One region of the Pseudarthrobacter sp. IC2-21 genome, then DNA from elsewhere that is predicted to be linked to it. Evidence: predicted binding sites of a transcription regulator. Region 1 holds the regulator's gene; the other holds the start of a gene.

Region 1 (6,098 bases):
TCCGCGCCATCCGCAAGGATGTGCTCGCCAAGTGCTACGGCGGCGATATTTCACGTAAGCGCAAGCTGCTGGAGAAGCAAAAAGAAGGTAAGAAACGGATGAAGATGGTGGGTACGGTGGAGGTGCCGCAGGAAGCGTTCATCGCTGCACTCACCACCGACGAATCAAAGGACAAGGCCAAAAAGAAGTGACCACCGCTCAGTGGGGGACCCGCTGATGCCTAGCGTTCTTCCCCTTGGTGACCCGGCGCCGTCGGACGGTCTGCTGCCTGACCAGGCAGCAGACGGTGCAGGGCGGCGGGCTTTCGGACTGTATGTGCACATCCCGTTCTGCGCTGTCCGGTGCGGGTACTGCGATTTCAACACCTACACCGCCACCGAACTGGGCGGCGGAGCCTCGCAGGACGCCTATGCGGACACGGCGATCTCCGAAGTCCGGCTTGGAGCACGGGTCCTCACCGAATCCGGCCTCCCGGCCCGCCCCATGAGCACAGTGTTCTTCGGCGGCGGAACCCCCACCCTGCTCCCGGCCGATGACCTCGCGCGGATCCTGGGCGCCGCCGTCGAAGAATGGGGTCTGGAGGACGGTGCTGAAGTCACCACCGAAGCGAACCCCGATTCCGTCACCCCGGAATCCCTGGCGGTCCTGAAAAACGCAGGCTTCACCCGGGTCTCCTTCGGCATGCAGTCAGCCGTCCCGCACGTTCTTAAGGTCCTGGACCGCACGCACACTCCCAGTAGGGTGCCCCAGGTGGTGCAGTGGGCCCGCGAGGCCGGATTGGCCGTAAGCCTGGACCTGATCTACGGAACGCCGGGCGAATCCCTGGACGACTGGCGTTTCTCCCTGGAGACGGCCCTGTCCTACGAGCCGGACCACATCAGTGCCTACGCGCTGATCGTGGAGGACGGCACCAAACTGGCCGCCCAGATCCGCCGGGGCGACGTCCCGGGCATCGACGACGACGACCACGCCGACAAGTACGAACTCGCTGATCAACTCATCGGCGAAGCAGGCCTCAGCTGGTATGAGGTCAGCAACTGGTCGCGGACGCCGGAGCAGGCCTGCCGCCACAATCTCGCCTATTGGCGCGGAGATGACTGGTGGGGCATCGGCCCGGGAGCGCACTCGCATGTGGGCGGCGTGCGCTGGTGGAACGTCAAGCACCCCACCGCCTACGCCGGGCGGCTTGCCCAGGGGCTCTCGCCGGCGGCGGGCAGGGAAACGCTCGACGCCGAAACGCGGGAAATGGAGCGCGTCATGCTGGAGGCGCGGCTCGTTTCGGGGCTCGCCATCGCAACGTTGGGGGAGTCGGGACGCCGCGCCGTGGCCGGGCTCATGGCCGAGGGCCTCGTTGACGCGCCGGCCGCCATCAGGGGAACGCTCGTGCTGACCCTGAAGGGCCGCCTCCTGGCGGACGCAGTGGTCCGCAGGATCCTGCCCGACTAGCCTGGCCAAATCAACGCGGGGTCACTTCCGGCCCGATGCGATTATCGGGCGCGAAGTGACCTCGCGTTGCAGTTACTTGATCCAGCGCAGGTTGTACTGGTAACGGTGCGGCTGGCCCTTGTTGACATGGATGCCGGCGGACACCGAGAAGCAGGTCAGTGCAATCCAGATGAGGGTGGCGATGACGGCAAAAATGTTGCCCACCACCGGAATAAAGACCAAAAGATTGGCCACCAGCGCCGCGATGGTGGGCGGCAGGCTGAAGTTCAGCGCTTCCTTGGATTCCTGTGCGGTGAACGGTCCGCGTTCACGGAAGATCAGGTAGATCAGCAGGGACGGTACACAACCGAGGATCCCGCCAAAGTGTGCCAGTGTGGCCCATTGCCGGTCCTCGCTGGCAGTGAGGGGCAACGCGTTTGCGGGGACGCCCTGGTACTCGGAACGGCCTTGGTCGTCCCGGTGCTCGCGTGCGTTTTGTGCCACGGTTTCATCCTTCGAAAGTGCAATCGTGCTGATGTGGAGAATGCCGGGCTGATGCAGGAACAGCCTCCGCACTACCAAGAATACTTGTTGTGCCGCCAAATGCTGCCGTCGTCCGCAGGGGCCAGGGCCGGAACAGCCCGGCAGCGGGCGAGGCGCCAGGGGTCACGGCGCCGTCAGGAAGTCGATGACCTCCTCCACCCGCCCGAGCAGCGACGCTTCCAAGTCCGCGTAACTGCGGACCGCGCCCAGCAGTTTTTGCCAGCCCAGGCCGATGTCTTCCTTCGTGGCGTGCGGCCAGCCAAATGCCGCAAGGATGCCGGTTTTCCAATCCTGACCGCGGGGTACCACCGGCCACTGTTCAATGCCCAGCACCGCAGGGCGGATCGCCTGCCACACGTCAACGTAGGGGTGCCCGACAATCAGCACGTTCCCGGCGGCACCCTTCGACGCCATCACCCCGGCGGCGATACGCCACTCTTTGGAGTCCGGTACCAGGTGATCCACCAGGATCCCCAGCCGCCGGTTGGGCCCGGGACCGAATTCGGCCACCGCCCCCGCGAGGTCATCGATGCCGTGCAAAGGCTCGACGACGATGCCCTCCACCCGCAGATCGTCACCCCACACTTTTTCCACGAGTTCGGCGTCGTGCTTTCCCTCCACCCAGATCCTGCTTGCCTTGGCCACCTGGGCACGCTGGCCCGCCACGCTGACCGAGCCGGACGCCGTGCGTCCAGCCGGCACGGCCGCGTTCTGCCTGGGCGCCGGGGGCATCAGCCTGATGGGCTGGCCTTCGAGGAGGAAGCCGAAGCCCAGCTTGAAGGACCGCGATTTGCCGCGCCGGTCTTCAAGGGCAACCACGTGCATGCCGCCGGACTTCTCCACCCGGGTCACCGCTCCGACCCAGCCGGACTGGGCGTCTTCGATGACCATGCCGCGCTCCACTGGCACTTCGGGGAGTTCGCTCCGGACCGGCGCGGCAATCTCCTGAGGACCCCAGTTCTGGTACTGCATGGATTCATTCCACCTTGCGCTAGATCGTGCCGCCGAATGTTCGCCCGGAGCGGTACCAATGCTAACAACGGGGCGAGTCATATTAGACTGTTAGCACTTAGGCATGTCGAGTGCTAACGAACCGCGACCAATACCTAAGCAGTGAACGGCAATCCTGGATGGAGGTGGAGTGTGAGCGAGCCGCGCAAACTGGAAGTACTGCGGGCCATCGTGGAGGACTACGTGCACTCCCGGGAGCCTGTTGGTTCCAAGGCCCTGGTTGAGCGCCACCACCTCGGCGTGTCCAGCGCCACCATCCGGAACGACATGGCCGCCCTGGAAGATGAGGGCCTGATTACCGCTCCGCACACCAGTGCGGGCCGGATCCCCACGGACAAGGGCTACCGGCTGTTTGTGGACCAGATCTCGGCCGTCAAACCTCTGTCCCCGGCGGAGAAGAAGGCCATCCAGTCGCTGCTGGAGGGTGCGGATGACTTGGATGACGTCCTGGACAGGACAGTCAGGCTGCTTTCCCAGCTGACCAACCAGGTGGCAGTGGTGCAGTACCCGCACCTGAGCCGGGCCACCATCCGCCACATCGAATTTGTCCTTCTGGCACCACGCCAGGTCCTCCTGGTGCTGATCGCCACCACCGGCAAGGTGGAACAGCGTGTAATCGACGTCGGCCAGGACCTCGGCGAGGATGCCATCGCCGCTTTGCGGACACACTTCCTCGGTTCGCTGGCCGGAACACCGCTGAGCCGGCTGGCCCAGTCCCTGCCTGGCGTGGTGTCCTCCGTCGCCCCGGGCCAGCGGGCAGCTGCCCAGGCGCTGGCCCATGGACTGGAGACGCTCGCCCACAGCAGCAGGGAGGACCGCATGGTGATGGCCGGCACCGCGAACCTTGCCCGGTCCAATGTGGATTTTCCGCTCAGCATCGGTCCTGTCCTGGAAGCACTGGAGGAACAGGTAGTCCTGCTCCGCCTGCTCAGCGACATGGCGCAGGACCCGCGCGGCGTGACCGTGAGCATAGGCCGGGAAAACCCGTACGACGGGCTCGCCGAAGCTTCCGTGGTGGCCACCGCCTACGGACCGGACAGCACCGCCAAGGTTGGTGTCCTGGGGCCCACCCGGATGGACTATCCCACCACCATGGCCGCAGTGCGGGCAGTAGCCCGTTATCTGTCAAGAATTCTGGGCCCTTAACAGCCGGCCCAGGCACGAAGAGCAGTGCCGGCAGCACCGCCGCCGGCAGTACAACAGGGAAGAGATACGAACTTTGAGCAGCCACTACGACGTCCTCGGGGTCTCGCCGGAAGCCACCGGAGAAGAGATCAAGAAGGCCTACCGCAAGCTGGCCCGCACCCTTCACCCGGACGTTAACCCCGGGGACGATGCGTCGGACCGCTTCAAGGCCGTCACCCACGCCTACGAGGTCCTTTCGGACCCCCAGAAGCGCCGTGTATATGACACCACCGGCAACGAAAACGGTACTGACAACGGCTTCGGCGGCGGGTCCTACGCCGGCCAGGGGTTCGCGTTCCAGGACATCTTCGATACGTTCTTCGGTGCGGGCGGGTCCTCGGGTCCCGCCTCCCGGGTCCGCCGCGGCCAGGACGCGCTGATCAGTGTCCGGATCGAACTGCGCGACGCCGTTTTCGGCGTCAACCGCAAGCTCGAAGTGGATACCGCCGTCACCTGCCCCACCTGTAACGGTTCGTGCTGCCGTGAGGGCAGCCACCCTGAACGCTGCGATATCTGCGGTGGCAGCGGCCAGGTCCAGCGGGCCGTGCGCTCCATCCTGGGCCAGGTCATGACGGCCGCCCCCTGCGGCACCTGCGAGGGCTTCGGAACCGTCATTAAGGACCCCTGCAATGAGTGCAACGGCCAGGGCCGCATCCGCAGCCGCCGGTCACTCACCATCAAAGTGCCTGCCGGCGTGGCAACAGGCACCCGGATCCAGCTTTCCGGTCAGGGCGAGGCCGGACCTGCCGGCGGACCTGCCGGTGACCTCTACGTTGAAATCCGGGTCAACAACGATCCCACCTTTGTCCGCGACGGCGATGACCTGCACGCGACTTTGCACATCCCCATGACCGCGGCCGCCCTGGGCACGGAAGTGTCCCTGGAAACCTTCGACGGGCTGCAGGAAATCGACGTCAAAGCCGGCACCCAGTCCGGTGAGGTCATCACGCTGCGCGGACTGGGCGTAACGCATCTTCGTGGCTACGGCCGCGGTGACCTGTTGGTCCACCTGCAGGTGGAGACGCCTTCGAAGCTCGACCAGGCGCAGGAGGACCTGCTGCGTCAGCTCGCCAAGCTGCGGGGTGAGCAGTTCACTGAAGGCAAGCTGACGGCCAGCGGCGGAGTCTTCGCCAAGCTGCGGGACCGGTTCGGTAACCTCTAGCAGTGAGTAACCCAGTCTTCTTCAGCGGCGCCGGGTCGCTGGACCAGCTGGTGCCGGGGGCCCGGTTCACCCTTCAAGGCCCTGAAGCGCGCCATGCGGTTACAGTCAAGCGACTGGCGCCGGGGGAGTCCGTGGACATTGCCGACGGTGCAGGCAGGCGACTTACTGGAACGGTTGTTTCCACCTCGCCGTCGGAACTCACCGTTGAATGCACCAAGCTGGCCATGGAGGACCTGCCGGGCATCCGGCTGGTCCTGGTCCAGGCACTGGCCAAAGGTGACCGCGATGAACTCGCCATCGAAACGGCCACTGAACTGGGCATCGACGCCGTTGTTCCCTGGCAGTCGGAACGTTCAATTGTCCGTTGGAAGGGTGAGCGCGCGGCGAAAGCCCACGCCAAATGGCAGTCTGTCGTCACGGCCGCCGCCAAACAGGCCCGCCGGGCCTGGATCCCGGAGGTGCGCGCCGTCGTCGAGACCCCGGGCCTGGTTGCCGCCGTGGCCGCAGCGGACCTTGCCGTGATCCTGCACGAAGACGCCGTCCGTCCGCTGCGATCGGTGCTGGAGGCCTGGCAGGCAGGACTGCCCGCGGGCCAGGGTCCCCGGGAAATTCTGCTCATCGTTGGTCCGGAGGGTGGGATCAGTCCCCGGGAAGTCACCAGGCTCTGCGATGTGGGTGCCGTGACGGCGCTCCTGGGCAACCACGTCCTGAGATCCTCCACGGCCGGACCCGCCGCGGTTGTGCTTGCGAGCGACGTGCTGGGCCGCCTGAA
Region 2 (6,098 bases), 880 kb from region 1:
CGCCCTCATGACCCGCCGCGAGCGCCTCGCGGGACACTCGTTCGGCCACAGCGGCGTCCGCCGTGATCTCTCCCGGAATCCGGTAGTCGGGGGCGATGCGCCCGAGCAGGCCGAGGCGCGTGGACAGCGGCTCATCGAGCAGGTCGCGCCCGTCGAGGTGCAGGACGTCGAAGAACCACGGATGGAGCACCGCCGTCCGCGCAGCGTCCGCCCCGAAACGCGACATGGTTTCCTGGAAAGGCCGCGGACCGCCGTCCTCGTCGAGGGTGAGGGTCTCGCCGTCGAGAATCACATCCTGCACGGGCAGCCCGCGCACCACCTCCACCACCTCCGGCAGCCGGTGGGTCACCTCGGCCAGGGTGCGGGTGAAGATGCGGACATTCCCGCCGAGGCGATGGACTTGGATGCGGGCGCCGTCGAGCTTGTATTCCACGGACGCTTCCCCGGTAACCTCCAGCGCCTCACTGGTGCTGGCCGCGGTGGCGGCGAGCATGGGCAACACGGGGCGCCCGACGACGAGGCCCACGGCGTCCAATTGGGCTGCGGTGCCCGTGATGGCCAGCAGAGCCGTCCCGCCGAGATCCCCCGACAGCATGGCCGCGCGGCGGACTGCGTCCACCGGCTTGTCGGCGGCGCGGGCTACCGCGTCCGTCAGCACCCCCGCCAGGGCACCGGTGCGCAGCTCCCCCAGCAGCACCCCGGCGATGAAGGCCTGCTCACCTTCGGTGGCCGCCGCCGTGAGCCCCCGGAGGGTCGAGGCACGCTCCGCGGCTGACCCCGCGCCGCCCGCGGCGAGCAGCCGATCCAGGGCGGCGTCAAGATCGGACACGGTAAGGCCCGGTTCGGTGGCCGGTTCACCCATGGCCGCCGACATGCCGCGCCAACCGACGCCAACCCTGCCCTGGCGCGGCCGGGCCGTCAGCAATCCGACCACGGTGGGGATGTCCCCCGGTTCGAGGCGGCGCAGCAGGTCAGCCAGTGCTTCGACCTTCGCGAGCCGGGAGCGCGTGGACGTGACGGCCTGGGTTGTTCTCACGAGCTCATCGAGCAGCATGGCAACAGTCTGCCACGGCCGCCGGGTCTGGACAGCGCGGGAACACCGTTCCAGACTTGGTGGATGGGTATCATCGTCGCTAACCTGTTCATCACCCTCGACGGCGTCTACCAGGCGCCCGGCGGCCGCGAAGAAGACCCGGAAGGCGGTTTCGCCTACGGGGGATGGCAGGCCCCGGTGTCCGACGAGGAGGCCGGCGCAGCCATCGGCGAGGAAATCAACCGGATCGACGCCCTGCTCCTGGGACGTAAGACCTACGATATCTTCGCCGCCTACTGGCCCCACCAGACCGACGAGATCGGCGGCATCCTCAATAGCGTGCCAAAGTTCGTTGTTTCCAGCACTCTGACGGAGCCGGGCTGGGCGGGCACCACCGTGCTGCCGGACGCCGCGGCCGCGGGCCGGCTCCGCGAGGAATACGGCCAGGTGCACATGTTCGGCAGCGGCGCCCTCATCCGTTCACTGCTCGAGGCTGACGTGCTGGACCGCCTCCACCTCTGGCTTTATCCGGTCACCCTGGGGCAGGGCAAGCGCCTCTTCGATGCCGGGACCATCCCCGCCACCTTCCGCCTCGCGGAGCCGGCCCGATCCTTCCCGAAGGGTGCGGTGTCACTGGTCTACGAACGCGCGGGCGGCGTCGAGACGCGGGACATGGCGGACACTTAAGGGCCGCGGTCGCGGGTACACAAAAAACCGGCCCAGCCGAGGCTGGACCGGTTTTTGTGTGACCATCAGCTAGTGGCTGTGGCCTGCGTGCTCGTCTTCTTCAGCGGGCTTCTCCACCACGAGGGTCTCGGTGGTGAGAACCAGCGCGGCGATGGAGGCCGCGTTGCGGAGGGCCGCACGGGTGACCTTGACGGGGTCGATGACGCCGGCACGGATCAGGTCTTCGTACTCGCCCGACTTGGCGTTGAAGCCGTTGTTGGTTTCGAGTTCGGCAACCTTGGCCGTGACAACGTAGCCGTCGAAGCCGGCGTTCTGGGCGATCCAGCGCAGCGGCTGGACCAGCGCACGGCGGACAATGCCCACAGCTGCGGCGGCGTCGCCTTCGAGGGCCTGCACTGCGGAGTCCTCGTCGAGGGCCTTCAGCGCGTGGATCAGTGCGGAACCGCCACCGGCCACGATGCCCTCTTCAAGGGCGGCGCGGGTGGAGGACACGGCATCTTCGATGCGGTGCTTCTTTTCCTTCAGCTCAACCTCGGTGGCTGCGCCAACCTTGATCACGCCGATGCCGCCGGCAAGCTTCGCCAGGCGTTCCTGAAGCTTTTCCTTGTCCCAGTCAGAGTCGGTGCGGGTCAGCTCGGCGCGCAGCTGGGCAACCCGGGCTGCGACGTCTTCTGCGGAACCGGCGCCGTCAACGATGGTGGTGTTGTCCTTGGTGACCGTGATGCGGCGGGCGGTACCCAGCACCTCGAGGCCAACGGTGTCCAGGCTGAGGCCCAGCTCCGGCGAGACAACCTGTGCACCGGTGAGGGTGGCGATGTCCTGCAGCATGGCCTTGCGGCGGTCGCCGAAGCCCGGAGCCTTGACGGCAACCACGTTCAGGGTGCCGCGGATGCGGTTAACGATCAGGGTGGACAGTGCCTCGCCCTCGATGTCTTCGGCGATGATGAACAGCGGCTTGGAGCTCTGCAGCGCCTTCTCCAGCAGCGGCAGGAAATCCTGGACCGAGGAGATCTTGCCCTGGTTGATCAGGATGAGGGCGTCCTCGAGGACGGCTTCCTGGCGCTCGGTGTCGGTCACGAAGTACGGGGACAGGTAGCCCTTGTCGAACTGCATGCCTTCGGTGAGGACCAGCTCGGTCTGCGTGGTGGAGGATTCCTCGATGGTGATCACACCATCCTTGCCGACCTTGCCGAATGCCTCGGCGAGGAGCTCGCCGATTTCGTCACTCTGGGCCGAGATGGCGGCCACGTTGGCTACCTGGGTACCCTCAACCGGGCGTGCGTTCTCCAGCAGGCGGGCAGCAACGGCTTCAACGGAAACCTCGATGCCGCGCTTGATCTGGCCCGGCGCGGCGCCGGCAGCAACGTTGCGCAGGCCTTCCTTGACCAGGGCCTGGGCCAGCACGGTGGCCGTGGTGGTACCGTCGCCGGCAACATCGTTGGTCTTGGTGGCTACTTCCTTGGCCAGCTGGGCGCCAAGGTTCTCGTACGGGTCATCAAGCTCAACTTCGCGGGCGATGGTGACGCCGTCGTTGGTGATGGTGGGTGCTCCCCACTTTTTGTCGAGGACAACGTTGCGGCCGCGGGGGCCGAGCGTCACCTTGACAGTGTTGGCGAGCTTATCAATGCCGGCTTCAAGCGACCGGCGGGCAGCGTCATTAAACGCAAGCTGCTTTGCCATGGTTTTGTCCTTTCAAGACAGAACCCCGTGCAGCTGACCAGCGGAATGCATGGTCAGCGGCACGGGGATCCAAAAGAGTTACTTTACGACGATCGCCAGAACGTCGCGGGCGGAGAGCACGAGGTACTCGGTGCCGCCGGTCTTGACTTCGGTTCCACCGTACTTGGAGTAGATAACAACGTCGCCAACAGCAACGTCCACCGGAACGCGGTGGCCGTCTTCGAAGCGGCCGGGGCCTACTGCAACAACTTCACCCTCCTGCGGCTTCTCCTGTGCGGAGTCCGGGATAACCAGGCCGGAAGCCGTGGTCTGCTCGGCTTCGAGCGGGCGGACAACAATACGATCCTCAAGAGGCTTAATAGAGACCGACACTCGGACCTCTCCTTCTACGTCAGCAAAATTCATGGACAGTTGAGCTGCTTCGCCGTGGCTGGCAAACCGTCGTCGCGGTGCCGGCAGCAGCCTGGCGGGCCGCTCTTCATGTGTTAGCACCCTCCTAGGGAGAGTGCTAATGACGACTCTATGTATTCGTTAGCACTCGGTCAAGGCGAGTGCCAGAATTACGTCCTCGGTGGACAAGTTCGACGCTTTTAATCCACACCCGGTCCCGCAGACTCGCACCGACCGTCCTACGTGATGGCGGCCCAGGTTCGGATAATGGCCTGATGGACAGTAACAGCACCCCCAGCCCATCCGACGGCGCTCCGTCACCGCTGCCGCCAGCATCATTCCCGTCCAGGATGGCCCTGCTCTGGACGGACAGCCTGGGCAGGGCCGCGGTCCGCTCCATCCAGGTACTGGCCGTGGGCGCGGTGGCCTGGGCTGCGGTCGCGGCCGCAACCCGCGTCCCGCTGGTCACCACTCCTGTTCTGATAGCCCTGATCCTGGCGTCTGCCATGGCACCCGTGGTCCGCTGGCTCGCAGGCCACGGCTGGCCGCGTGCCCTGGCCGTCCTCTCCTCGTTCCTGGTGATCCTCGCCGTCGCAGCCGGAGTGATCGGGGGAATCGTGACTCTGGTCCGGCAGCAGTCCAGCGCTCTTGCCGTCCGCGCCGAAGCGGGCATCGCGGAGCTCCAGAAGACCATCACCACCGGCCCGCTGCCCTTCTCCAGGGATCAGATCAATGCTGCCCAGAGTGAATTCCAGAAGTTCCTCTCCGGCGGAAGCCTGGGAGCCGATGCCCTCACGGGCCTGAGGACGGCCGGGGAGATAGCCGCCGGCACCGTCCTCACAGCCGTGATCCTGTTCTTTTTCCTCAAGGACGGAGAGAGGATCCGGAACTTCCTCATCGGGTTCCTTCCGGCCGACCGCCGCGGCACCGCGCACCTGGCTGCCGAACGCAGCCTCCTGGTGCTGGGCGGGTATGTGCGTGGAACCTTGATCATCGCCGCGATCGACGCCGTCATGGTCCTGGCGGGATTGCTGATCCTGCGCGTTCCCCTGGCACTGCCCCTGGCGGCGGTGGTCTTCCTCGGCGGGTTTGTGCCCATCATCGGGGCCACCGCAGCCGGCAGCCTGGCGGTCCTCGTGGCCCTGGTGGAAAACGGCCCCGTGCCTGCGCTGCTGGTGCTGATCATCCTGGTGGTGGCCAACCAGTTCGAACACCACATCCTGCAGCCGTTCTTCATGGGCAGGGTGCTGCGGATCCACGGGCTGGTGATCATTCTTGCCCTGGCGGCAGGGGCAACCCTGGCCGGCGTCATCGGCGCCTTGCTCGCGGTGCCGCTCACCGCCGTCGGCTGGACCATCTACCGGACGCTGGCCGGGAACCGGGCCACAGGCCAGGAGCAGGACTAGAACTCGGTGGTACCGCGCAGCCGGCGCGGGCGGCCGTCCGGATCAACGATGAACCGGTTGATCGGGAGCGCCCAGCGGCGCTGACGGGGAGATACCGGCTCCGGAGTATGACGGCGCACCTGCCCGGCCGGACGGGGCCCGCGGCGGCCGGCCTGGTGCCATTGATCAAGGGCGTCGGCGGCGGCATCCCAGAGCCTGAGAGCGGACGCCGGGTCCTGGAGTTCCGGATCGTCCTGGTCCCGGCCCAGGTGTTCCGCCCAGAGCTCGAGCCGGAGCGACCGGGCCAGGGGCAGGTCCGTCTGCTGGCCGGCGCCGGTCCCGGAAAGGTCCCGGCTGTCCGCCGTTGTGTCGAGCACGGCGCAGGTCAGTTCGCTGTCGGTGGTCCAGGACCGGCGGTTGAAGTTATCCGATCCGCAGGTGAACCAGATGTCATCGATGATGCAGATCTTGGCATGGACATAAATGGGCGTGCCGGCACTGTTCTCCAGGTCGAACACCCCCACCCTGCCCGGCGCCGCCCTGCGCAGCATCCCGATGGCCCGCAGTTGCCCGAGCCGCCTGGGCGGGCCTCCGAGACGCCCGTCGGAGTCCGGGAACTTCGGAACCACGATGATCACGTTCAGCCCGGGGTTCCGCTTAAGGGCATCCGCGATGCCCGCTGCCACCTCCGTCGACCACAGGTACTGATCCTCGATGTAGATCAGCGAACGGGCCCGGGCGAACGCTTTCGCATAGGCGCGCGCAATGCTTCGCTCGCCGAAAGGCGCGAACGGGAACGGCGGCCGCTTCACCCCGTAGGTCCGCAGCAGCTGCACCGAGTGCGGGCCGGCAGGCGGCGGGGGCGGTGCAACCTCCGGGAGCGGCTCGGGATGCCGTGGCATACGGGCCAGGCGTTGCAACAG

The links. Region 1 encodes HrcA, which represses chaperone genes, less so after heat shock. Its sites were predicted from a motif close to TTNGCACTCGNNNNNNNCGAGTGCNAA; they were not measured.
Region 2: groES (co-chaperone GroES) is a predicted target of HrcA. The motif match lies at 3,932-3,958, and genes of this name have one in related genera.

Annotation. Positions count from the first base shown of each region.
Region 1 is NZ_CP139145.1:2,151,412-2,157,509, reverse strand. It holds gene lepA (translation elongation factor 4) at 1-191, shown strand, start outside; gene hemW (radical SAM family heme chaperone HemW) at 217-1,446, shown strand; gene SBP01_RS09930 (DUF4870 domain-containing protein) at 1,519-1,929, opposite strand; gene SBP01_RS09925 (DUF3097 domain-containing protein) at 2,092-2,940, opposite strand; gene hrcA (heat-inducible transcriptional repressor HrcA) at 3,112-4,125, shown strand; gene dnaJ (molecular chaperone DnaJ) at 4,199-5,326, shown strand; gene SBP01_RS09910 (16S rRNA (uracil(1498)-N(3))-methyltransferase) at 5,329-6,098, shown strand, end outside.
Region 2 is NZ_CP139145.1:3,031,119-3,037,216, forward strand. It holds gene SBP01_RS13870 (ATP-dependent DNA ligase) at 1-1,054, opposite strand, end outside; gene SBP01_RS13875 (dihydrofolate reductase family protein) at 1,118-1,720, shown strand; gene groL (chaperonin GroEL) at 1,790-3,400, opposite strand; gene groES (co-chaperone GroES) at 3,479-3,772, opposite strand; gene SBP01_RS13890 (AI-2E family transporter) at 4,066-5,196, shown strand; gene SBP01_RS13895 (phospholipase D family protein) at 5,193-6,098, opposite strand, start outside.